One region of the Candidatus Sarcina troglodytae genome, then DNA from elsewhere that is predicted to be linked to it. Evidence: riboswitches for the same ligand, from Rfam matches in the RefSeq annotation. Region 1 holds a riboswitch; each other region holds the start of a gene.

What was found. Region 1 has a riboswitch for S-adenosylmethionine ahead of HH195_RS10570 (amino acid permease). Riboswitches for the same ligand answer to the same signal wherever they lie in the genome.
Region 2: linked by a shared signal. The riboswitch ahead of metF (methylenetetrahydrofolate reductase [NAD(P)H]) and the one ahead of HH195_RS10570 (amino acid permease) in region 1 are both predicted to bind S-adenosylmethionine.
Region 3: linked by a shared signal. The riboswitch ahead of HH195_RS09350 (Na+/H+ antiporter NhaC family protein) and the one ahead of HH195_RS10570 (amino acid permease) in region 1 are both predicted to bind S-adenosylmethionine.
Region 4: linked by a shared signal. The riboswitch ahead of metK (methionine adenosyltransferase) and the one ahead of HH195_RS10570 (amino acid permease) in region 1 are both predicted to bind S-adenosylmethionine.

What each region holds. Positions count from the first base shown of each region.
Region 1 covers NZ_CP051754.1:2,270,829-2,277,141, reverse strand. The annotation lists gene HH195_RS10585 (undecaprenyl-diphosphate phosphatase) at 1-730, opposite strand, end outside; gene HH195_RS10580 (lactate utilization protein) at 953-1,591, shown strand; gene HH195_RS10575 (hypothetical protein) at 1,656-1,883, shown strand; SAM riboswitch class I at 1,955-2,066, shown strand; gene HH195_RS10570 (amino acid permease) at 2,242-3,675, shown strand; SAM riboswitch class I at 3,811-3,921, shown strand; gene HH195_RS10565 (O-acetylhomoserine aminocarboxypropyltransferase/cysteine synthase family protein) at 4,083-5,369, shown strand; gene HH195_RS10560 (homoserine O-acetyltransferase/O-succinyltransferase family protein) at 5,371-6,246, shown strand.
Region 2 covers NZ_CP051754.1:1,453,944-1,460,256, reverse strand. The annotation lists gene clpB (ATP-dependent chaperone ClpB) at 1-2,161, shown strand, start outside; gene HH195_RS06535 (zinc-ribbon domain-containing protein) at 2,408-2,560, shown strand; gene HH195_RS06530 (lysophospholipid acyltransferase family protein) at 2,670-3,398, opposite strand; SAM riboswitch class I at 3,667-3,759, shown strand; gene metF (methylenetetrahydrofolate reductase [NAD(P)H]) at 3,840-4,739, shown strand; gene HH195_RS06520 (vitamin B12 dependent-methionine synthase activation domain-containing protein) at 4,720-5,412, shown strand; gene HH195_RS06515 (homocysteine S-methyltransferase family protein) at 5,420-6,313, shown strand, end outside.
Region 3 covers NZ_CP051754.1:2,020,113-2,026,425, forward strand. The annotation lists gene HH195_RS09325 (alpha/beta hydrolase) at 1-8, shown strand, start outside; gene rluF (23S rRNA pseudouridine(2604) synthase RluF) at 51-815, opposite strand; gene HH195_RS09335 (anti-sigma factor domain-containing protein) at 837-1,853, opposite strand; gene HH195_RS09340 (class D sortase) at 1,883-2,449, opposite strand; gene ispF (2-C-methyl-D-erythritol 2,4-cyclodiphosphate synthase) at 2,565-3,038, shown strand; gene HH195_RS09350 (Na+/H+ antiporter NhaC family protein) at 3,161-4,468, opposite strand; SAM riboswitch class I at 4,612-4,759, opposite strand; gene HH195_RS09355 (pyridoxamine kinase) at 4,849-5,682, opposite strand; tRNA gene HH195_RS09360 (tRNA-Gly) at 5,784-5,857, opposite strand; tRNA gene HH195_RS09365 (tRNA-Lys) at 5,861-5,936, opposite strand; tRNA gene HH195_RS09370 (tRNA-Gly) at 5,960-6,033, opposite strand; tRNA gene HH195_RS09375 (tRNA-Lys) at 6,037-6,112, opposite strand; tRNA gene HH195_RS09380 (tRNA-Gly) at 6,135-6,208, opposite strand; tRNA gene HH195_RS09385 (tRNA-Gln) at 6,210-6,284, opposite strand; tRNA gene HH195_RS09390 (tRNA-Arg) at 6,288-6,313, opposite strand, start outside.
Region 4 covers NZ_CP051754.1:1,920,933-1,927,245, forward strand. The annotation lists gene HH195_RS08765 (hypothetical protein) at 1-410, opposite strand, end outside; gene recD2 (SF1B family DNA helicase RecD2) at 431-2,656, opposite strand; gene metK (methionine adenosyltransferase) at 2,880-4,055, opposite strand; SAM riboswitch class I at 4,182-4,281, opposite strand; tRNA gene HH195_RS08780 (tRNA-Tyr) at 4,359-4,443, opposite strand; tRNA gene HH195_RS08785 (tRNA-Thr) at 4,449-4,523, opposite strand; tRNA gene HH195_RS08790 (tRNA-Val) at 4,538-4,613, opposite strand; tRNA gene HH195_RS08795 (tRNA-Tyr) at 4,627-4,711, opposite strand; tRNA gene HH195_RS08800 (tRNA-Thr) at 4,717-4,791, opposite strand; tRNA gene HH195_RS08805 (tRNA-Val) at 4,806-4,881, opposite strand; tRNA gene HH195_RS08810 (tRNA-Tyr) at 4,895-4,979, opposite strand; tRNA gene HH195_RS08815 (tRNA-Thr) at 4,987-5,061, opposite strand; gene HH195_RS08820 (hypothetical protein) at 5,221-5,877, opposite strand; gene yyaC (spore protease YyaC) at 5,990-6,313, shown strand, end outside.

The DNA.
Region 1 (6,313 bases):
TTTTGATATAGTCCATAAGGAATTTAATTGCAATAACTGATACTATAAAGGCAACGAAGCATCCTGTAAGTAAAACTCCCCATTCAAGTGCATTAAAAGCAAAACCTGCTTTAACAAGTTTTAATGCACTAGCACCAAGCATAGTTGGAATAGCTAAAAAGAATGAAAATTCTGCTGCAACAAATCTTGATGTTCCAAGTAAGATTGCTCCAATTATTGTAGCACCAGACCTTGATGTTCCAGGAATTAGGGCCAATACTTGAAAACATCCTATAAAAATAGCTGTTTTATAAGTTAATTGTGAAAATGTTTCAATTTTAGGTTTTTTATTTCTGCTTTCTAAGATTATAAAGATAACTCCATATACTATAAGCATTATTGCTACAGTTGTTGGGTTAAAAAATATTTCTTCTATTTTGTCATCAAATAAAAGTCCAATTATTCCAGATGGAATAACTGCAATTATAACTTTAAGCCAAAGGCTTATAGTGTCTTCCCTTTGCATTTTTGTTTTTGATGGGTCAAAGGGATTTAGCTTTTTAAAATATAAAAACAATACTGCAAGGATAGAACCAAATTGAATTACAACAAAAAATGTGCTGATAAATACTTGAGAAAAGTCAAGTTTTATAAATTCATCAACTAATATCATATGTCCTGTACTACTTACAGGAAGCCACTCGGTTATACCTTGTACAATTCCTAGTATTATGGCTTTTAAAAATTCCATTAATATACCCCCGATTTTTTAATATGTTAATAAGTATGCAAATATAATTATATATATAATATAGAATTAATGGAATAATTTGATATAAAAGTTAACAATAAGTACATAAAAATTAATGACTAGGTAGATAAAGTTGTATATATATGTAATTCATTCTATAATGAATAATATATAAGATTTATTATTTGTTATAAAGTATATAGATGTGTGGAGGAAATGATTATGAATGATGATATTAAATGGTTAAATGAAATTAGAATTGAAAAGACTATAAAGGCTTTAAATGATAATGGGATGGAAGCTTGTTTAGTTTCTGATAAAGAAAGTCTTATAAATAAAATTGATGAGATATTAAAAGAGGGAAGTTCTGTAACTTTAGGTGGCACTATGACTGCTTTTGAGGTAGGAATTGTTGATCATTTAAAGAGTGGAAGATTTGAGTATTATGATAGATATAAAGAAAATTTAACTGAGGAAGAGAGAAAAGATATTTATAGAAAAGCTTTTTCTTGTGATGGATATATAACAGGTTCTAATGCTATAACAGAAGATGGAGAACTTTACAATGTAGATGGTAATGGTAATAGAGTTGCCGCTATGATTTATGGACCGGATAAGGTAATAGTTATAGCTGGAGTTAATAAAATTGTTAAGGATTTAAATGAAGCAAAATCTAGGGTTGAAAGAATTGCAGCACCTGCTAATGGCAAAAGATTAAATAGAAAAACACCTTGTGCAAAGGTTGGATACTGTATGGATTGTAAGAGTCCAGAAAGAATGTGTAGGGAATATACTGTTATTAAAAGACCTATTCCAGGAAGAATTCATGTTATATTTTTAAATGAAGAATTAGGATATTAAAGGAACTAAACATTTTAAGCCTTAATATTATATTTATGTGATAATTATTATATAAGGTGATATTATGTGTTCAGATGTCTCACTTTTAAATATAGCTATAAATTTTTTACCTTTAAATGCTAATATTGTTTCTATTAATAAAAAAAATAATACAGGTATGAGACGTAATGCTAACGATAACTTAATTGTTCAATATATATATAATGGTACTGATTATACATTAATTTTAGAGAATAACAATGATTATTGGAGAGTTAAAGAAACATATAATGAGTTTTTAGAAATATTTTAATGTTTTTTATGGTTGAAGAAATTTATTATAAAGAGTATAATAAGTTTAAAATTAAATATTAATGAATAAGTCTTTTATCAAGAACGGTGGAGGGACTGGCCCTGTGAAACCTAGCAACAGCCAATAAATCGTATTGGAATTGTGCTAAATCCTGCAAGAATGTATTTTCTTGAGAGATGAGAGAGAATTTAGTTAAATTAGTTAATAATTTTTAGTTAAGATAGAAACTATTTCTTTGTCGTCTTGCAAAGAAGTAGTTTTTTTGCTTTAGAAAAAATATGTTTTGAATTATATATTTTAAACAATGGATTGTTCTAAAAATTAGATTTGAAAGTTAATGAAAGAGGAGGTTTTTTGTTTGGAGAATAAAAAGAAGCTTTCAATGTTTGGATTTTTGTTTATAACAGGTTCAATCCTTGTAGAGTTGTATGAATATCCAACCTTTGCAACATCAGGCTTTAGTGCTGTGTTTTATTTATTAGCTGGAGGATTTTTATGGTTTTTACCAGTTGTATTGTGTGCAGCAGAGATGGCAACTGTTGAAGGATGGAGTGAGGGTGGAGTTTTTACTTGGACCAAAAATACTTTAGGTGAAAAATGGGGATTTGCTCACATATTTTTTCAGTTTGTTGTTTTTACAATAGGTGCAGTAACAATGATATATTATGTTGTGGGTGCAATAGCATATGTAACTGGATGGACAGCGTTAAATTCAGATCCAACACTTAAATTTTTAGCAGTAATTATAATTTTCTGGGCTGTAACTTTTATTCAATTAAGTGGAATAAGAAATACGGCTAAAATAGCTAGAATTGGATTTATAGGTGGTGTTTTAATACCAGCATTTATTTTATTTATTTTATCAGCAGTGTACATATTTTCAGGAAATCCAATTGATATAGACATAAGTACAAAGACATTTTTACCTAATTTTACAAATATAAATTCATTGGTTGTATTAGTGTCATTTATGTTATCTTATATGGCGGTTGAAGTTTCAGCAACTCATGTAAATGATATGAAAAATCCAAAAAGAGATTACCCAATAGCAGTAATTATTTTATTATTTTTAGCAATAATTTTAAATACAATAGGAGCTATATCAGTAGGTGCAGTTGTCCCTAAATCAGTTCTTAGCTTAAATGAAGGAGTATTTCAAACTTTTGCACTACTTATTAATCACTTCGGGCATTTTTCATGGCTTGTGGATATTATAATAATTTTCTTAGCGATTGGTTCTATTGCAGAGGTTAGTTCTTGGATTGTAGGACCAACTAGAGGACTTTCTGTTGCAGGTGAATATGGAATATTTCCTAAGGGGTTAGCTAAAAGAAATAAAAATGATGTAGCACCAAAACTTTTAATAATTCAAGGAATTGTTGTTACAATGTGGGCAATAGTTTTAACTTTTGGAGGCGGAAGCTCTAATGTTTCATTTTTTATGGCAATGACATTAACAGTTATTGTTTATCTTGCTGCATATTTTTTATTTTTCTTAGCATATATTAATCTTGTACTTAAGAAAAGAAATTTAAAGAGAGCTTACGAAATACCTGGGGGAATAGTAGTAAAACTTATTTTAGCTATAATAGGTTTAATATTTTCAGTAATAGCCTTTATAATATCTTTCTTGCCACCATCTGGTCTTCAAAGTGGTAGTATAGGAGAGTATACAACAATATTAATTGTTTGTTTTGCAGTAACTATGGTGTTACCTTTTATAATTTATTATGTGTTTAAAGGAAGAAAGATTAAAGCAACTTCAAATAATGTAGAAGCTAAGGTTAGTTAGATTAAAATATTATTAAAGTTTTTATAAATAGGAATATTTTACTTTAAATATTATTATAAATTATATTAAGAAGTTGTAACAAATAAAATAAATATTAAATATTATAAAAATATAATTAAAAAATAAATAAAAAATCTTTTATCAAGAATGGTGGAGGGACTGGCCCTATGAAGCCTAGCAACAGCCAATAATCATATTGGAATTGTGCTAAATCCTGCAAGAATTTATTTTTTTGAGAGATAAAAGTAGTTTATGAGTACATTAATTTAGTAACTAAACTATTTCTTTATCTTTTTAGATATAGAAATAGTTTTTTATTTTATAGAAAAATAAAATTTTATTTATCATGTATAAGTTAATTATTATTGATTATTGCTAAAAAATGTAGTATTAAGGGGGAATTAATAATGAATAAAGAAAATTTGAAAAAAGAAACATTATGTATAAAAGGTGGATATAATGGTGAAACGTTAAATTCAGTTACGTTACCAATAGTTCAAAGCACATCTTATAGATTTGATAGTGCAGAGCAGGTGGCTAATCTTTTTGATTTAAAAGAAAATGGGCATATATATTCTAGAATAAGCAATCCAACCGTGGCTGCACTAGAAGAAAAATTAACAGCTCTTGAAGATGGAGTTGGTGCAGTTTGTGTATCATCAGGTCAGTCAGCAGTGCTATTAGCCGTTTTAAATATTTGTAAAAGTGGTGATCATGTAGTTTCAGTTTCTAGTGTTTATGGTGGAACTTTTAATCTATTTAATGTAACATTAAAGACTTTCGGAATAGAAACAACATTTGTTGATCCTTATGATAGTGAAGATGAAATTTTAAGTAAGATTCAAGATAATACTAAGCTTATATTTGGTGAAACCATAGGAAATCCTAGCCTTAATATATTTGATTTTGAAAAATTTTCAAAGGTTGCAAAGATATCTAATATTCCTTTAATTATAGATAATACAACTGCAACGCCGTATCTGTTTAATCCATTTAAATATGGAGCTAATATTATTGTTCATTCTACAAGTAAATATATAGATGGTCATTCGGTAGCGTTAGGTGGTGTGATTATTGATGGAGGTAATTTTGATTGGGAAAATGGAAAATTTAATGAGCTTACAGAACCAGATCCAAGTTATCATGGGTTAAAATATGTGGAAACTTTTAAAAATTCAGCGTATATAGTTAAGCTTAGGGTAACGCTTCTTAGAGATTTAGGGAATGCAATTAGTCCTAATAATGCCTTTTTAACTAACCTAGGATTAGAAACATTGCATTTAAGAATGGATAGACATAGTAAAAATGCTCTAGCCTTAGCTAAATTTTTACAAACTCATAAGAATGTAGAATGGGTTAATTACCCTCTTTTAGAATGTAATAAAGATTATAAGATAGCTAAAGAGTATTTACCAAAAGGAGCATCTGGTATATTAACATTTGGTGTAAAAGGAGGAGTAAAATCTGCTAGAAAACTTATAGGTAGTTTAAAATTAATTCCTTTGGTTGTTCATTTAGGAGATGTTAGAACAACTTTAATACATCCAGCTAGTACAACACATAGGCAATTATCAAAAGAAGAACTTAAAATTTCAGGTGTATCAGAAGATTTAGTTAGGGTTTCGGTAGGAATTGAAAATATAGATGATATAATATGTGATTTTGAGCAAGCCTTAAATAAGGTAGGATATTAAAATGACCATTTATATTTCAAAAAAATTTCAAGCAATAGAGATATTAAAAGATGAAAATATAAGTATAAATTTTAATGGATGTAAACATGGGGCAAAGCATATTGGAATAGTTAATTTAATGCCTAAAAAAAGTGAAACAGAAGCTCAAATAGTAAAACTTTTAAATAACTGTGATGAGGATTTGAATATTCATTTTATAAAAATAAATACTTATAAATCAGAACATGAAAATTATAGATATATGCAATTAAATTATGAGGATTTCGATGAGATTAAACAAAAGCTTGATGGGATTATAATAACGGGAGCCCCATTAGAGAAAATAGAATTTAGAGATGTTTCTTATATAGATGAATTAAATGCTATATTAGATTATATAAGAAAGAATAAAAAATACTCGCTTTATATATGTTGGGGGGCACAAGTTGCTTTGAATCATTTCTATGGCATAAGAAAAGAGTTAAAGGGAAGTAAAATATTTGGAGTATTTAGACACAAGATTATAAAGAGAGATGATATTTTAAAAGATGTTTATAATTCTTTTAAATCACCTCATTCAAGGTACACATCTTTGAATAGACAAGATATAGAAAATAGCAATAGTTTAGAACTTTTGGCTATAACAGAGGAAAATGAAGAACATATTTTAAAGGGAAACTTTAATGATTATTATATTTTAGGACATTTAGAGTATGATAAAGATACGCTAAAGAAAGAGTATTTAAGAGATTTAAATAAAGGATTAAAAATTAATATTCCAAAGTATTATTTTAAAAACAATTCCATAGAAAGTGATATAGATTTTAGTTGGCGAGAAGATGCTATTAAAATTTATAGTAATTGGATTAAAATTATAAGTAAAGACAATGGTAAATAAAATTTTAAAAACTCCTAAGTATAAAATATTTAGGAGTTTTTGATTATAATAATTTATTTTGTTTAAC
Region 2 (6,313 bases), 820 kb from region 1:
AATTAGAGGAAGTCAAAAGGTAGATACACAAGATCCAGAAGGCACTTATGATGCTTTATCTAAATATGGTACAAATCTTATTGATTTGGCTAAAAAGCATAAATTAGATCCTGTGATTGGAAGAGATGAAGAAATAAGAAGAGCGGTTAGAATTCTATCAAGGAGAACAAAAAATAATCCTATACTTATAGGTGAACCTGGAGTTGGTAAAACCGCAATAGTTGAAGGTTTGGCAAATAGAATAGTAAAGGGAGATGTTCCTGAAGGATTAAAAAATAAAACGATATTCTCTTTAGATATGGGAGCATTAATTGCAGGAGCTAAGTATAGAGGTGAGTTTGAAGAAAGATTAAAAGCTGTTTTAAAAGAAGTTCAAAACTCAGATGGAAATATAATTTTATTTATAGATGAAATTCATACAATAGTTGGTGCTGGTAAAACAGATGGAGCTATGGATGCTGGTAATTTAATAAAACCGCTATTAGCAAGAGGGGAATTACACTGCATAGGTGCTACAACTTTTGATGAATATAGACAATATATAGAAAAAGATAAGGCCTTAGAGAGAAGATTCCAACCAGTTATAGTTAACGAACCGACAGTTGAAGATGCTATATCTATATTAAGGGGATTAAAAGAAAGGTTTGAAATTCATCATGGTATAAGAATTCATGATTCTGCAATAGTTGCAGCAGCAACACTTTCAGATAGATATATTCAAGATAGGTATCTACCAGATAAAGCGATAGATTTAATTGATGAAGCTGGTGCTATGGTAAGATCAGAAATAGATTCACTACCTACAGAACTTGATAGAATAAGAAGAAAACTTTTGACACTTGAAACAGAAAAAGAAGCATTGTCCATGGAAGATGATGAAGTTTCTAAGATTAAATTAGAGGATTTAGAGAAAGAGTTAGCAGTTCTTAAAGAAAAAAATAACGAGATGACTGCTAAATATGAAAAGGAAAAATCTCAAATAACTGAAATTAAAAATTTAAAATCTGAGCTTGACACTTTAAGAGGTATGGCAGAAGAATATGAAAGACAATATGATTTAAATAAGGTAGCAGAGATTAAATATGGTAGAATTCCAGAAATTGAAGCTAAAATAAAAGAAAAAGAAGCTGATATGGAACAAAATCACGATACTTCCATGCTTAAAGAAGAAATAACAGAAGAAGAAATTTCTCAAATAGTTTCTAAATGGACTGGAATTCCTGTAACTAGACTAGTTGAAGGTGAAAGAGAGAAACTTTTAAGACTTGAAGAAGAATTAAAAATGAGAGTAATAGGTCAAGAAGAGGCAACAGAAGCTGTAGCTAATGCTGTTATAAGGGCAAGGGCTGGACTTAAAGATGAAAATAAACCAATAGGTTCTTTTATATTCTTAGGACCTACAGGAGTTGGTAAAACAGAACTTGCCAAAACTTTAGCTAGAAATCTTTTTGATAGTGAGGATAATATAATAAGAATAGATATGTCAGAATATATGGAAAAACATGCTGTATCTAGACTTGTTGGACCTCCTCCAGGATATATTGGATATGAAGAAGGTGGTCAATTAACTGAAGCAGTTAGAAGACAACCATATTCTGTTATATTGTTTGATGAAATAGAAAAAGCTCATGAAGATGTATTTAATATGTTTTTACAAATATTAGATGATGGAAGACTTACTGATAATAAAGGTAAAACCGTGGATTTTAAAAATACAATAATAATTATGACATCAAATATTGGTAGTAACTATCTTCTAGAAAACAATGAAAATGGTGAAATATCTAAAGAGGCAAGAGATGCTGTAATGAATGAAATGAAATTAAGGTTTAAGCCTGAATTTTTAAATAGGGTTGATGACATTATAATGTTTAAGCCATTAAATCTTGAAGGAATTAAAAAGATAATTGATATATTCTTAAAAGATGTTAAAAAACGATTAAAACATAGAAATATTGACATGAATGTAACAGATTCTGCTAAAGAAATTTTAGCTAAGCAAGGGTATGACCCAGTTTATGGAGCAAGACCACTTAAAAGGTTTATAGGAAATGTTTTAGAAACAGATATTGCAAAAAAAATAATAGCTGGAGAGATAAAAGATAACTCTGTTATAATAGTAGATACAGATGGAAACAATATTGTTATAAAAAATAATTAAAAAATAATTAGGCACTTTAATGGTTTGAAATTAAATTAAGATATATTAAAGTGTCTTTTTAAAGAAATTTTATTTTATGAAAACGTAAATATTTTTTTGCTAAAATTTAATAAAACTTATTGAAAACATATAAATACTGTGCTAAAATAACAATAAAATAAATAAAGATTTTAATTAATTAATGAATTTCTCCATTTTAGAGAGTTTGTTAATAGTTATTTATCTTTCTAATTGGAGGAATAGAAAATGGCAGATAAAACAATCGTATGCAAAGACTGTGGAAAAGAATTTATATTCACAGAGGGAGAACAAGCATTTTACAAAGAAAAAGGATTTGATAATGATCCAGTAAGATGTCCAGAATGCAGAAGAGCAAGAAAGCAACAAAATAGAAGATAATTTGTTTTAACATATAAGAGCTATAATTTTTTATAGCTCTTATTTTTGTATAATGCAAAATAAACAAGATATATTTAATATTTTATCAAAAATATTAAATCAACTATAATTACTCTCCTTTATTTGGGAGTTTGCTTCGTATGATATGTTCAACTGTTTCTGGTAATTTTGTAATTTCTTCTTTAGAAAGTTTGTCTGTGTATATAGGCTTGTGAACATAGAAGTTTATATTACTAGGTTTAATTAGTATTTTGTTAGCTTCCATAACTCTATAAGTCCCATCAATTGTAAGAGGAACTATAGGAACTTTAGATTTAGTTGCTAATTTAAAGCTTCCAGATTTAAATTCCCCCATTTTATCGCCACGACTTCTAGTACCTTCAGGAAAAACTACTAGAGAGTGTCCATTTTTTAAAGTTTTAATACCTTCTAATATTCCTTCCATAGACTTTCTAGGGTTTTCTCTGTCTAAGTATATAGAACCTGCTAGGGTTATCCATTTATTTATTAAAGGTAATTTTTTTAATTCTTTTTTAGCAATAAAACCTTTAGGTTTGTCTATAAATCCACAAATTATAGCAATATCCATATTGCTTTGGTGATTAGAGACAAATAAGACAGGACCTTCAGGAATATTTTCAAGCCCATGAACATTTACAGTTGAATCGGAAAGTTTTATTAGTTTTTGTGATATAGTTCTTGTGCCTAGACAAACTATATTATTCATCTCATCTATTTTCCCTTCAGCAAGTAGTTTTTGAGCTTCCTTTTCTTTAGGAATAAAAGCAACTAACGTTCCTACGTATCCTAGTATATACCATTTAAATGATCTAAACATTATTAATCCGTTTTAAATCATATAAACTTTATTTTAAGTTTATATATTAACGGATTCACCTCCTTATAAGTAATATAATATTAAAATTTATAATAATTTAGATAATGACAATATAATTATAGCATATTATAAATGTCATGAAACAACAACTATATTAACTATTAAAAGTTCTATTTAATAAAGTTTTAGCATATAAATATAAATAAACTTATTTAAATTTTTTTAAAATTTAACAATTAAAGAATGATAAATAAAAATCAATTTAATATACTTATCAAGAGTGGTGGAGGGACTGGCCCTATGAAGCCCAGCAACCAATTTTATGGTGCTAAATCCTGCAGTTTTTACTGAAAGATAAGAGATATTTTATGTATATACTGTATTTGTATAAACGTCTAGGATATTTCTCTTAGGCGTTTTTATTTTAGGGGGGATTAGTAATTGAGAATTAGTGAAATTTTTAATAAAAAAGAGGTCGTAATATCTTTTGAAATATTTCCACCAAAACCTAATGGTGATGTGAACAAAATATATAATACATTAGATGAGTTAAAAATTTTAAATCCAGATTATATAAGTGTAACCTATGGTGCTGGAGGATCGTTTATTAATAATAAAACAATAGATTTAGCTAGTAAAGTAAAGAATGAGTATAATATAGAATCAGTTGCACATTTAACATGTATAAAATCAACTAAAAAAGATATAGATAAGATTTTAAAATTATTAAAAAATAACAATATTGAAAATATATTAGCTCTTAGGGGAGATGTTACAGGAAATTGTACTTGTGGTGATTTTAAATATGCAAGTGATTTAATTTCTTATGTGAAAATGTATAATGATTTTAATATTGCAGGTGCTTGTTATCCAGAAGGACATCCAGCGTGTATTACTTTAGATGAAGATATAAGAAATTTGAAATTGAAAGTTGATTGTGGAGTTAATAATTTAGTATCGCAATTATTTTTTGATAATAATATATTTTATAATTTTTTAGACAAGGTTTATAGTGCGAATATAGATGTTCCTATACAATCTGGTGTTATGCCTGTTGTAAATAAAAAACAGATAGAGAGGATAATTTCTTTATGTGGTGCTACTTTTCCTAAAAAATTTATGAAAATAGTAGATAAATATGAATATGATGCTATAGCATTAAGAGATGCTGGAATAGCCTATTCAGTGGAACAAATAATAGATTTAGTGTCTTCAGGAGTTAAAGGAGTTCATATATATACTATGAACAATCCAATAGTTGCTAAAAGTATAATAAAGAATATATCATCAATAGTAAGTTGCATAAATAAAAGGAGTATAGATGAATTTGGAAGAAATTAAAATAAATACAATTGAGATTTTAAGATATTTAGGATATGGTGGACAAATATTAGATGAACAAATAAAGGATGATATTAAGACAATAAAACAATTAGTAAAGAATTATATACATTTAAGATATGTAATTAAAAGATATAAAATAGTAAGGGTAGAAGAAGGAATATTATTAAAAGGGACGAATTTTATTTTAATGGGAAAAGACATAGAGAAACATTTAAGATTATGTGATGAATGTTTTTTAATAGCAACAACATTAGGAAATGATTTTGAAAAATTATTTAGACTTTATGAAAAGAAGTCTTTATCACAATCAATTATTATAGATTGTTGTGGAACAACTGCTATTGAAGAAGTTTGTGATTCATTAGAAGAAGCAATAAAAAATGATATGAAAAGAGAAAATAGATTTATAACAACAAGGTATAGTCCAGGTTATGGAGATTTACCAATAGAGATTCAAAGTAATTTTATAAATCTTTTAAATTGCCCAAAAGAAATAGGGCTTACATGTTCAGAAAATAATATTTTAATACCCAGAAAATCAGTTACAGCAATAATTGGGATATCAAAAGAGAATATAGAAAAACAAATACAAAAATGTGCTGTTTGCTTAAAAAATAAAGATTGTTTATACAAGAGAAAGGGTGATATCTGTGGAAATAATACTATTTGATGGTGCAATGGGAACTATGATTCAAAAAAAAGGTTTAAGCCTTGAAAATGGAGTAGAGTGCTTTAATATAAGTGAAAAAGATATAATTTGTGATATTCATAAAGAATATATAAATGCAGGGGCTAATATTATAACAACCAATACTTTTGGAGCAAATGAGCTTAAACTTAAAAAATATGGATACACAGTAGAGGAAATAATAGATAGTGCTGTAAATATTGCTAAAGAAGCGGTTGCAGACAGAAATGTAAAAATTGCATTAGATATAGGACCTATAGGGCAACTTTTAGAACCAATGGGAACATTAAGTTTTGATAGAGCATATGAGATATTTAAAAGGCAAATACTTCAAGGTGTGAAATCTGGTGCAGATATTATATTAATAGAAACCATGACGGATTTATATGAAGCAAAAGCGGCTGTTTTAGCAGCAAAAGAAAATAGTAATCTTCCCGTATTTTGTACAATGAGCTTTGAAGAAAACGAAAGGACATTTACAGGGTGTACTCCTGAGAGTATGGTTATAACTTTAGAAGGCTTAGGAGTAGATGCAATTGGTGTAAATTGTTCCTTAGGACCAAAAGAAATAAAGCCTATAATACAGAGAATATTAAAGGTTGCGAATAAAAAAGTTATAGTGCAGCCAAATGCTGGTCTTCCAAAAATGAATAGAGAGGTAGCAATTTATGATATAGATAAAAATGAATTTTCAAATTATATGGTTGAATTTTTAAGTTTAGGTGCGGATATTTTAGGAGGATGCTGTGGAACTACTCCAGAATATATTGCAACCGTTAGAGAAAAAATACAAGAGAAAAATATTAAAAAAAGAGAGAAAAGAAATATATGTGCTGTATGTACTCCTTCTAAATTTGTGGAAATAGATGGTGTTAAAGTAGTT
Region 3 (6,313 bases), 250 kb from region 1:
TATGTTAAAAGTATTTATAAAAAAATAGGAGATTTTTGATTAAAAATCTCCTATTTTTTTATTTTAGAAGCCTCTTCTGTTTTTATAGAATTTGATGTAAGCCTAATTATTTCTTTTAACTCTTTTTCACTCAAATATCTCCAACTTCCTGTCTTCAAATTATCTAATTTTACATTCATTATTCTTACTCTTTCAAGTTTTATAACATTATATCCAAAATACGCACACATTCTTCTTATTTGACGATTAAGCCCTTGAGTTAAAACTATTTTAAATTTATTTTTCCCTAATTTCTCAACATAACATTTTTTTGTTATAGTATCTAAAACAGGTACTCCATTTGCCATTCCTCTTACAAATTTATCATTTATATTTTTATTTACAGTTACGATATATTCCTTTTCATGATTATTTCCCGCTCTTAATATTTTATTTACAATATCTCCATCATTAGTTAAAAATATCAATCCTTCTGAATCTTTATCTAATCTTCCTATAGGGAATATTCTTTTCTCATGATTTATAAAGTCTACTATATTCCCTTTTATTTTCTTTTCAGTAGTGCACGTTATTCCTCTTGGTTTATTTAATGCTATATAAATTAATTTATTTTCTACTTTTAATTCTTTATTATCTATTGTAACCTTTTGCCCTCTAAAAACTTTACTCCCCATAGTAGCTTTAATGCCATCTACTTTCACTCTATTCTCTTCAATTAATTTATCAGCCTCTCTTCTTGAGCAAAAGCCTGTATCACTTATATACTTATTTAATCTTACTTCTTCTTTTCGTTTGTTCTTTAAACATTTATCCATATTAACAAACCTTTCTCTAGTTTATTTTAATATTTTTTCATTTCCAGAATTATTTATGATCACTCTTATATCATTACTTAAATCACCATCACTATTTATACACGAAACATATTCAGAAATATTGTCTATATTAGATTCTTTTAAGCTCTCTCCTGTAACTATTATCTCAATTTTCCTATTATTAGGAATCATATCAAGTTCGCTCATGAAACTAAAAATATCATCTAGAGCTGAAGTTACACTTTTATTTTTCCATTTTGCTTCATTTAAAAGCAATTTTCCTTTTTCCGTAGCAGAATACCCATAAGTTATCCTATTAAAACTATTTACTGTAAACTTTATTCGTGATGTCCCTTGAATTACTATTGTAGACCTTTCTCTCCCATAAGAATAAAAACCTAAAGCCCCCACTATAAAACATAATAAAGAAATGCAAATTATTAATTTTTTATATGGTTTAAGTCCTAACTTTCTTCTCCCGCATATATCAGCACCTATAATCTCATTTCTTTTATTTATATTAATAAATTCACCTGAACTTGTTAATATTACAGCACTATTTTTATACACTTCAAGAACAACACCTCTATATATATCAATGTCTACATAAGTTCTTCTAGTATTATTATTTTCTAACTCTTTAAAGTTTACATCAAGATAATCATAAATGTCTACATATTTATTATCCGAAGCTAATATAACATAAGCTAATATATAACCCCTCCACTTTATTAAAAAATCCATATTTATGTTGGTTTGTTTGGATAGTTTGTTAAAAGGTAAAGTTTTATTCTTTCTTATTAATTTTAACATTCTATCATCCTCATAAATATATAAAGCTATATTTAACAATAAATTTCTATCTCTTTGACTAATTTCTTTTCTACTTAATTTAAGCAATGATATTTTATATTTTTTTAGTTCATTTATAAAAAGGCGTATACGCTCTTTAGAAATATTTTTTCTAACCTTTCTTATATGTCTTTCCTTTGAAAAAATATATTTATCTCTCATAAAATCTATACTTTGTGTATCCATAAATATTTAATCCCCCATTTAACCCTTTGTTATTTCAATCTTCCTCTTATTATCAACCTATTCTTGCTGTCTAATGTACAAGTAACTATTGTTACAATAGATTCATTTTCAGTATTATCTAATATATAAGTTTCATCTGGAGTGACTACAAAACTTGAATTTACCAAATATATATATTCTTTATTTTTATAAGTAAATATAATTTCATCTCCATTTTCCAATTTATCTATTTCTTTAAATGGTTGACCATAATTAGACGTTCTGTGCCCTGCAATACATAAATTACCTACCTCACCTGGCATAACACTATCTTTAAAATGCCCCACAAGATATTTTATATTTTCTTTTTCTACCCCCTCAACTACAGCTATCTCCAAATTTATTTTTGGTATATTTAAAACCGCCATAGGCTTATCCACATTATTCTCTATCTCAACTTGCTCATCATCTTCATCATAAAAATTTAAATTTTTAAAACTTTCTAAACTATCCTGTTGTCTTTTATAAGTATCATATTTCATAAAAATAGTAACTGAAATTAACAAAATACCTATACCCATAAAAGTAATACCAATCACGTTTTTTAATTTATACATAAAACATAAAATTCTCCCTTTCTAAAATTAAATTAATATTATATATTTATATTATACATTTATATTAAGTTCTTGAAAATTGAAATAATGTAAAATTTTAAAAGAGGTGATTTTTTTGAGAATAGGAATGGGCTATGATGTTCATAAACTTACAGAAAATAGAGATTTAATAATTGGCGGTGTTAATATTCCTTATGACAAAGGGCTTTTAGGACATTCAGATGCTGATGTCTTACTTCATGCAATTATGGATAGTCTTTTAGGTGCAGCCGCCCTAGGAGACATAGGTAAGCATTTTCCAGATACTGACGAAAAGTATAAAGGAATAAGTAGCATAAAGCTATTAACTTATGTAGGTGAATTACTTAAAAAAAATAACTTTGAAATATTAAACATAGATTCTACAATTATTGCACAAGCACCTAAAATGGCGCCTCACATAACCACCATGAGAGAGAATATATCAAATGCTCTTAATATAGGTATGAATCAAATAAATGTAAAAGCAACAACAGAAGAGGGTTTAGGGTTTACTGGTAAAAAAGAAGGTATTTCTTCACAAAGTATCTGTCTTTTACTAAAAAAATAATAATTCCTTAACCTTTAATATTAAAATAATATATTGCAAAGTAAAAATTTTTACTTTTTAGCACATTATTTTAAAATAAAAAAGGGATTATATCAAACATTTGATACAACCCCTTTTTTGTTTTATGCTAACTCTTTTTTAAGAACACTTGCCTTACTTCTTGATTTAAATACAGTAATAAATATCACTGCACAAATCCCCATTAAATATGGATAGAAAAGATATTTCATTATTTCTATTGGGGATACAGAAGCTATTGCTGCTGCTGATAAAAGTTGTGCTCCATATGGTATAACTCCTTGCATTGCACAAGAGAACATATCTAGTATCCCTGCAATTCTTGTAGATTCTAACCCATATTTATTGGATATATTTTTAGCTATTGGACCTACCGTAACTATTGCTATTGTATTGTTAGCTGTACACGCATCAACAATTCCAACTAAAGCTCCAATTCCAAGTTCTGCTCCAGTTTTTGTTTTTATTCTGCTTGTTATTAAATTTAATATAAAATCTATTCCACCATTTTCTTTAACTACATTTACTATACCTCCTATTAAAAGAGCAATTATAATTGTCTCACTCATTCCTGATATACCAGAAGATACAGAATCTAAAAATGTATTTACAGTTAAAGAATTTGTTAAAAAGCCTATTCCTGAAGCTAATACAATTCCACCTGTTAACACCATTATTACATTAACACCTAACAATGCTGCTACTAAAATACCTAAATAAGGTATAACTTTTATAAGATTGTAATCATAAGAAGCAGATGCAACTTGCGCCCCATTTCCTAAAACAATATAAACTATAATAGCTATAATAGCTGCAGGTAAAACAACTTTAAAATTAGTTTTAAATTTATCCTTCATTTCACAACCTTGAGTTTTTGTTGCCGCAATTGTTGTATCAGAAATCATTGATAGGTTATCTCCAAACATAGCTCCTCCAACTACTGCACCAACTATTAAAGGAGTAGCAAGTCCTGTTTTAGCCGCTATTTCAACAGCTATTGGAGCAACAGCCGCGATTGTTCCCATAGATGTACCTAAAGATATGGCAATGAAAGCCGAAATAACAAATATCCCTGCAACTAAGATATTGCTTGGAATAACTGTAAGCCCTAAATTTACTGTAGCTTCAACAGCACCCATTGATTTTGCAACTTGAGCAAAAATTCCAGCTAAAATAAATATAAACACCATTAAGATAATATCTAAATGTCCAGCCCCCTTGCAAAATGTTTCTAAACTATTATTAAAACCTTTTTTTCTATTCATGAAAATAGCTACAACTGCTGCAATTATTCCTGGAACCAAAACAGACATAGCATAAAAATCATTTAATAATATACCTCCTCCTAAATATATAGCCATAAAAAGAATTAATGGCAATAATGCTAAGGCATTTCCCTTACTTTTTTCCATTTAAAATCACTCCCTAAAATAATTAAACCAAATAATCTTAAAAGCAGTAAACCTAAGTTAATAAAGTTTCAAACCTTATAATAGCATTTATAAAATAAAAAAACTTCTGCCGATTTAGACAGAAGCTACATATACGTGTTTATCACTTATCTCTCAGTTAAATCTGCAGGAATTAGCACCACTATATTTTAATATTACTAATAAAAGCCTAAATACACTTATTAAAAGCAAATTAATAATATTGGTTGCTGGGCTTCACAGGGCCAGTCCCTCCGCCTCTCTTGATAAGAATTATTCGATTTTTATTTATATTAACATCTATTATAAAATTTGTCAATCATAAATTTATATATATTTTCTACATTTTATTAAATTTTTTTCTAAATATCCTTTAAAAATTTTTCTAAAATTATCCCTTGATTTTTAGGATAATCAAGTTTAGAACTATTTTTAATTACTTTTTGTAGAAAATCACAAGCTTTTTTTACAGATTCCTCAAAAGATTTGTTTTGCATCATTGAGCCTATTACAATCGAAGTAAATGCATCCCCAGTTCCAGAGTAAGAAGCATTTATCCTTTTGTTTTTTATTTTAATAATCTTCCTTTCTTCTTTATCATAAGCTATAGTATTTATATACTCCTTATTATACTCATTTACTACACTAGTTATGATAACTTTTTTTATCCCTAACTTACTAAGTTCTATAGCATATTCTTCAACTTCTTCATTTGTGAAAAACTCTTTATATTCTTTTCCAAGTAAAAAACAAGCCTCTGTTATATTAGGTGTTATAATATCAGAAAATGCTATAAGCTTTTTCATACTTTCTACCATCTTAGTATCTATTCCAATATAAAGTTTCCCATTATCCCCCATAACAGGATCAACAACTACAAGTGTATCATTTTTTTTAAAACTTCTTATAAAATCAATTACAAAATTAACTTGATTAGAGTTTCCTAAATACCCACTATAAATACATTGAAAATTTATTTCTAAACCTTCCCAATGTTTTTTAGCCTCTTGCATAAAATCACTCAAATCAACAAAAGCCGGTTTGCCAAACCCACCTGTATGTGTAGATAAAATAGCCGTTGGCATAGGACAAACTTCATTTCCCATAACAGATAAAATAGGTATTATTGTAGTTAATGATGCTTTCCCAAAACAGGACATATCATGTATGGCTGCAATTCTTTTTATATAATTCATATTTTTTACTCTAGCCTTATTTTAGACAATCCTTTCTTACATATTTTCATTTTTATATAACAAAAACAGTTTGATAATAGCTTATCAAACTGTTCTTTATTTGGAGCGGGTACTGAGAATCGAACTCAGGTGTTCAGCTTGGAAGGCTGACATTCTACCATTGAACTACACCCGCATATGGTGCATCATCAGGGGATCGAACCCTGGACACCCTGATTAAGAGTCAGGTGCTCTACCAACTGAGCTAATAATGCACAAAACTGTTTTTAATTTTTAATGGAGCGGGTACTGAGAATCGAACTCAGGTGTTCAGCTTGGAAGGCTGACATTCTACCATTGAACTACACCCGCATATGGTGCATCATCAGGGGATCGAACCCTGGACACCCTGATTAAGAGTCAGGTGCTCTACCAACTGAGCTAATAATGCACAAAACTGTTTTTAATTTTAATGGAGCGGGTACCGGGAATCGAACCCGGGTGTTCAGCTTGGAAGGCTGACATTCTACCATTGAACTACACCCGCATGGCTGGGATAGCAGGATTCGAACCTACGAGTAACGGAGTCAAAGTCCGTTGCCTTACCGCTTGGCGATATCCCAAAATGGTGTACCTTTAGGGATTCGAACCC
Region 4 (6,313 bases), 350 kb from region 1:
ATCCCTGCTAAATTAATACTTGCCTCTTTTTTTAATATATATTCAAAAGAACACAAAATAATCTTACTACATCTTTTCATTAAAAAAGATATATATTCTATAATTTCTATATCCCTTTTTTCAGAATAAAAACTTACATCATCTAAAATTATTAAGTCATAAAATTTATTTATGCTATATAATGTATCAAATGTTATATACTCGATACCCTCATTATATTTAAATTTAAAAACATCAAAAAATTTTTTTATATATAATATTTTTTTATTTTTTAATAGATAATCATCTATTAAATCATTCAATATAACCAAGTTATCATAAGGTCTAAAAACAATATTTATTACCTTAGAGGTGTTATCTCTACACCAAAGATTTAATTTTTTAATATTATCATCATATAGTGACCTCATGTCGCCTCCATTATCTTATATTATTTAAAAGCGTTATCCGCTATTATTTCTTCAATCCTAAATTTTAATGATGAATACCTCTCCATACTTTTATTATTATTTACCATATAATTCAATGATTTTATATCACCATTTATAACCACCATTTCTTTTGCTCTTGTTATTCCTGTATACAGTAAATTTCTATTCATAAGAAGTGGAGCTCCCATATAACTTGGCATTACAACAACTTTAAATTCACTACCTTGACTTTTATGTATTGTTATTGCATAAGCTAACTCTAATTCATCCAAATATATAAAATCATATACAACCAATCTCTCATCATCATATATTACAAATATTTGCTTTCCTTCTAAGTCTATTTTTTCTATAAAGCCCATATCACCATTAAAAACACCTGTCCCTCTAAGTTCTCCATTTCCAGAAACTCTTTCCCATTTAAGCTGATAATTATTTTTTATCTGCATTACTTTATCGCCTTCTCTAAAAATAAAATCCCTAAAAACCTTCTCATTCTTACTTTTACTCTTAGGATTTAAGACATCTTGAAGTTGTGAATTTAAATTATTAACTCCAAGCACTCCCCTCCTCATAGGTGTTAATATTTGAATATCCCTTAACTTATCCCATTTTCTATTAAATTTAGGTAGCCTATAATTTACAAGTTGTTTCATAGTTTCTAAAATATTTTCTTGAACATTTTCTTTAAGGAAATAAAAATCACTATTTTTATCATTTAAAATTGGCATCTCTCCTTTATTAATTTTATGAGCATTTATAACTATCATGCTTTCTTTGCCTTGTCTATAAATTTCATCTAATCTCACAACCTTTGTAAAATCACTTTCTATTAAATCCCTCAAAACATTTCCAGGGCCAACTGATGGTAATTGATCTATATCCCCTACAATTATAAATCTTGTTCCACTTTTTATAGCTTTCAAAAGAGAATTCATAACAATTACATCTATCATTGAAGCTTCATCTATAATAATTACATCTGCCTTTAATGTAGTTTCATCTTCTAAAAATAATGCAAAATCCTTATCATCTCTAATTCCCATTTCAAGCATTCTATGTATCGTTTTAGCTTCCCTACCAGTAGATTCACTCATTCTTTTAGCAGCTCTTCCAGTTGGCGCTCCTAAAGCTACACTAAAACCACATTTCTCAAATATATCTATTATACATTTTATTATAGTTGTTTTACCAGTACCTGGACCTCCTGTTATTATTTCTATACCATTTTCAAAAGCACCTTCAATAGCCTCTTTTTGAACCTTTCCAAAATTAATATTATTTTTCTTTTCAAACTTTTTAATTAAATTTTCTACATTTTCATCTATCTGTTCAAAATCACTTATCGCTAAACTTAATATTTTATTAGTTATTCCAAGTTCACAGTAATAATACGGTATAGTAAAAACACCTTCAATTCCATATATTTTTTCAACCTTTATTTTATTATCTAAAGCACTATCTAAAATATTTTTTTCTATAATTTCTTTAGAAACCTGCAAAATCTTAATTGATTTTTCTATAAGTATATCCTTTGGCATATATGTATTTCCAGCCATACAAAATTCATTTATTATATACTGTATACCAGTTTGTATTCTAAAAGGTGATTCTATATCAATTCCTATTGATTTAGCTATTTTATCCGATATCTTAAAACCAATTCCTAAAATATCTTCACAAAGTTTATATGGATTTTCTTTAATTACATCAATGGCTATAACCCCATATTTTTTGTAAATTTTCATACATTGCTTTATTGTTAATCCATGACTTTGAAAAAATATGTATATATCCTTAAGTTCTTTTTGTTCTACATAAGATTCTTTTATAATCTTAAATTTTTTATTTCCTATACCATCTATATTTTTTAATTTATCTATATCGTTATCTAAGATTTCTAATGTTTTATCTCCAAATTTATTTACTATTTTCTTAGCAGTAATTGGTCCAATACCATGTATTACCCCTGATGATAAATATTTTTCTATATCTTTTGAAGAACTTGGAATGATTTCCTCACAAATTTCAACTTTGAACTCTTTCCCAAAACTAGGATGATTAATCCAAGTGCCTGAAAGTTTTAATAATTGCCTTTCTCTTATATGAGGAATCTCTCCCACTATCGTATAAATAATATTATCATCTTTAATTTTAGCAATAGTATATCCATTTTCCTCACTTCTATAAACAATACTATCCACTGTACCACTTAATACTTCCATAACAGTTCTCCTACAAATATTTATTATCTTTAATCTATAATTAGTATATCATATTTTAATTTGTTTAAATTGCAATGATTTTATCAAAATATTTTTCATATACTATTTTAATAAATAAATGAAGTTAAAAATTAATTGAAAAAATAAAAAATCTACTTTCCTTTATATGAAAATAAGCATTCTTGTAATTAAATTACAAGAATGCTTATTTAACATTTATATCTTAAAGATATTTTTTTATCTCTTCTACTTTGTTTAATTTTTCCCATGGAGCATCTATATCAGTTCTACCGAAATGTCCATAAGCTGCTGTTTGTCTGTATATAGGTCTTCTTAATTCTAAATCTTTTATTATAGCACCTGGTCTTAAGTCAAATATTTTTTCAACTATTTCAACTATCTTATCGTCTGATATTCTACCTGTTCCAAAAGTATCTACAACTATTGATACTGGCTTTGCAACACCAATTGCATAAGCTAATTGAATTTCTAATTTATCAGCAATTCCTGCAGCTACTAAGTTTTTAGCAACCCATCTTGCAGCGTATGCAGCTGATCTGTCAACCTTTGTTGGATCTTTTCCTGAGAAAGCTCCACCACCGTGTCTTCCATATCCACCATAAGTATCAACGATTATTTTTCTTCCTGTTAATCCACTATCCCCTTGTGGTCCACCTATTACAAATCTTCCAGTTGGATTTATGTAATATTTTGTTTCACCGTCTAATAATTCTGCTGGTATAACAGCTTTTATTACATGTTCCATTAAATCTTCTCTTATTTGTTCTTGAGAAACTTCTGGTCCATGTTGTGTTGATATAACTATAGCATCTATTCTTACTGGTTTATTATCTTCATATTCAACTGTAACTTGAGTTTTTCCATCTGGTCTTAAATAAGGTAAAGTACCATTTTTTCTAACTTCAGTTAATCTTCTTGATAATCTGTGAGCCATAGCTATTGGTGCAGGCATAAATTCTTCAGTTTCATTAGTCGCAAAACCAAACATCATACCTTGATCTCCAGCCCCTACAGCTTCAATATCATCTTTTTGACCTTCTCTTGATTCTAACGCTTCATCAACACCCATTGCTATATCATTTGATTGTTCGTCTATTGTTGTCATTACTGAACAAGTATCGCAATCAAAACCATATTTAGCTCTATCATATCCTATTTCTCTTATAGTTTCTCTTGCTACTTTAGGAATATCAACATAACAGTTAGTTGATATTTCTCCCATTATCATAACCATCCCTGTAGTTACTGTTGTTTCACAAGCAACTCTTGCTGTTGGATCTTGTGCTATTATAGCATCTAAAACTGCATCTGATATTTGGTCACAAATTTTATCTGGATGCCCTTCTGTTACTGATTCTGATGTAAATAATCTTCTCATAATTATGGGTTATATAAAATAACCTCTTTTTCACTCCTTTCTTAAATAGCCTTTTTAAATTTCTTAAAAAATTTAAAAATAAAAGCCTCAACTTAATTTAAGAAGAGACTTGAATTCACTAAGCTCCTCTTATCTTGCAATAAAACACTGCAGGAATTGGCACCTTGGTAAATCACTGGTTGCCGGGCTTCATAGGGCCTTTTCCCTCCACCTCTCTTGATAAGAGTTATATATACTCTAATATGTATATGCATTTAACTATGTAAATAGACACTATCTTCATAAAATATAGTGCCTATTATTTGGTGGAGGAAGATGGATTCGAACCATCGAAGTCACTGACAACAGATTTACAGTCTGCCCCCTTTGGCCACTCGGGAATTCCTCCACATTTGGAGCTGGCAATAGGAATCGAACCTACAACCTGCTGATTACAAGTCAGCTGCTCTACCGTTGAGCCATGCCAGCATATATTAAGTTAATGGTGGTCACAACAGGGATCGAACCTGTGACCCTCTGCTTGTAAGGCAGATGCTCTCCCAGCTGAGCTATGCGACCTTATTGTTTTTATTGGTGGAGGAAGATGGATTCGAACCATCGAAGTCACTGACAACAGATTTACAGTCTGCCCCCTTTGGCCACTCGGGAATTCCTCCACATTTGGAGCTGGCAATAGGAATCGAACCTACAACCTGCTGATTACAAGTCAGCTGCTCTACCGTTGAGCCATGCCAGCATATATTAAGTTAATGGTGGTCACAACAGGGATCGAACCTGTGACCCTCTGCTTGTAAGGCAGATGCTCTCCCAGCTGAGCTATGCGACCTTATTGTTTTTATTGGTGGAGGAAGATGGATTCGAACCATCGAAGTCACTGACAACAGATTTACAGTCTGCCCCCTTTGGCCACTCGGGAATTCCTCCACATTTTTGGAGCTGGCAATAGGAATCGAACCTACAACCTGCTGATTACAAGTCAGCTGCTCTACCGTTGAGCCATGCCAGCGTAACTTTTTTGTTTTTTCTCTTGAAACATCTCCAATCGACAAGACTTAGTATATATGTTATTTATGTTTATTTCAACCTTATTTTTAGGCCATTTTTTCTTTTTATTTTAAATTATTATCATTTTTCTCTTTATTTTTTTCATTTAATATGTTTTTCTTTATTTTTCATTTATTTTATTTTCTATCATTTTTATATCTATATATGGATCCAAAATTAAAACTAATTCATCATACTGTTTTTTTGATAATTTATTTTTTAATAGCTCAAATATTTCAGTTGCAGCTAACACTTCATCATTCCTTTTGATATTATTTATAAGATTCCTATAATCATTTACTGATAAACTATTTGCCATTTTCATTATTTTTAATTTATCAATACTTGATATTTTATTTATTATACTGTTTTTATCAGTTTTAAATACACTTTGTACAACTTCCTCTTCTACCCTCTCTTCTTTATCTTTATCCACAAGCATAATTTTCTGTGAATTTTCTTCGTCTATAACCTCTACATGTTCATTAGAAATGCTTGAAAATTCATCTTCCTCTAAAATATCTTCTTTTTTATTAGTTATATTTATCCCTTGATCAGCATTATTTTTAGAAATCTGATTATCTTTTTCACTTAATAAAGACTCCTCCTTATTTTTATTAAATGCTATATCTTTATCTAAATAATTTTCTTCGCTTTCTTCTATTTTCTCATCAATGTAACTTTTAGGTTGCTTAATACTAAAACTAAACACCATAATTATTACACTAAAAAAAGTAGTAATAATTATTAAATATATTTCCTTTTTATTATTTTTCACATCTAATGTCTCCTTTAAAAATATAATTATTTATAATTCTTTTTAATACCTCTTGTTTTTATTTAATATTTTTTTTATTTATTTCATATAAATTTATGAGGGAGGTGACACTTTGAGCAAAATAAAAGTTAATTATAGTTCGCCATTATGTTATTACAATATAGCTAATTTTTTAAAAGATTACATTACTAATGACACTATCATAGTTTGTATAGGTACAGATAAATGTATCGGAGATGCACTTGGACCATTAGTTGGAACATTATTAGAAGAAGCTTTATTCCCTCTACCTATACTTGGCACTCTTGCTTCTCCAATACATGCTCTAAATTTAGATACTAGGTTAAAAGAAATATCTAATAACTATCCCACCGCTTCTATAATAGCAATTGATGCATGCTTAGGTGATGCAAATGCCATAGGCGAAATTCACACT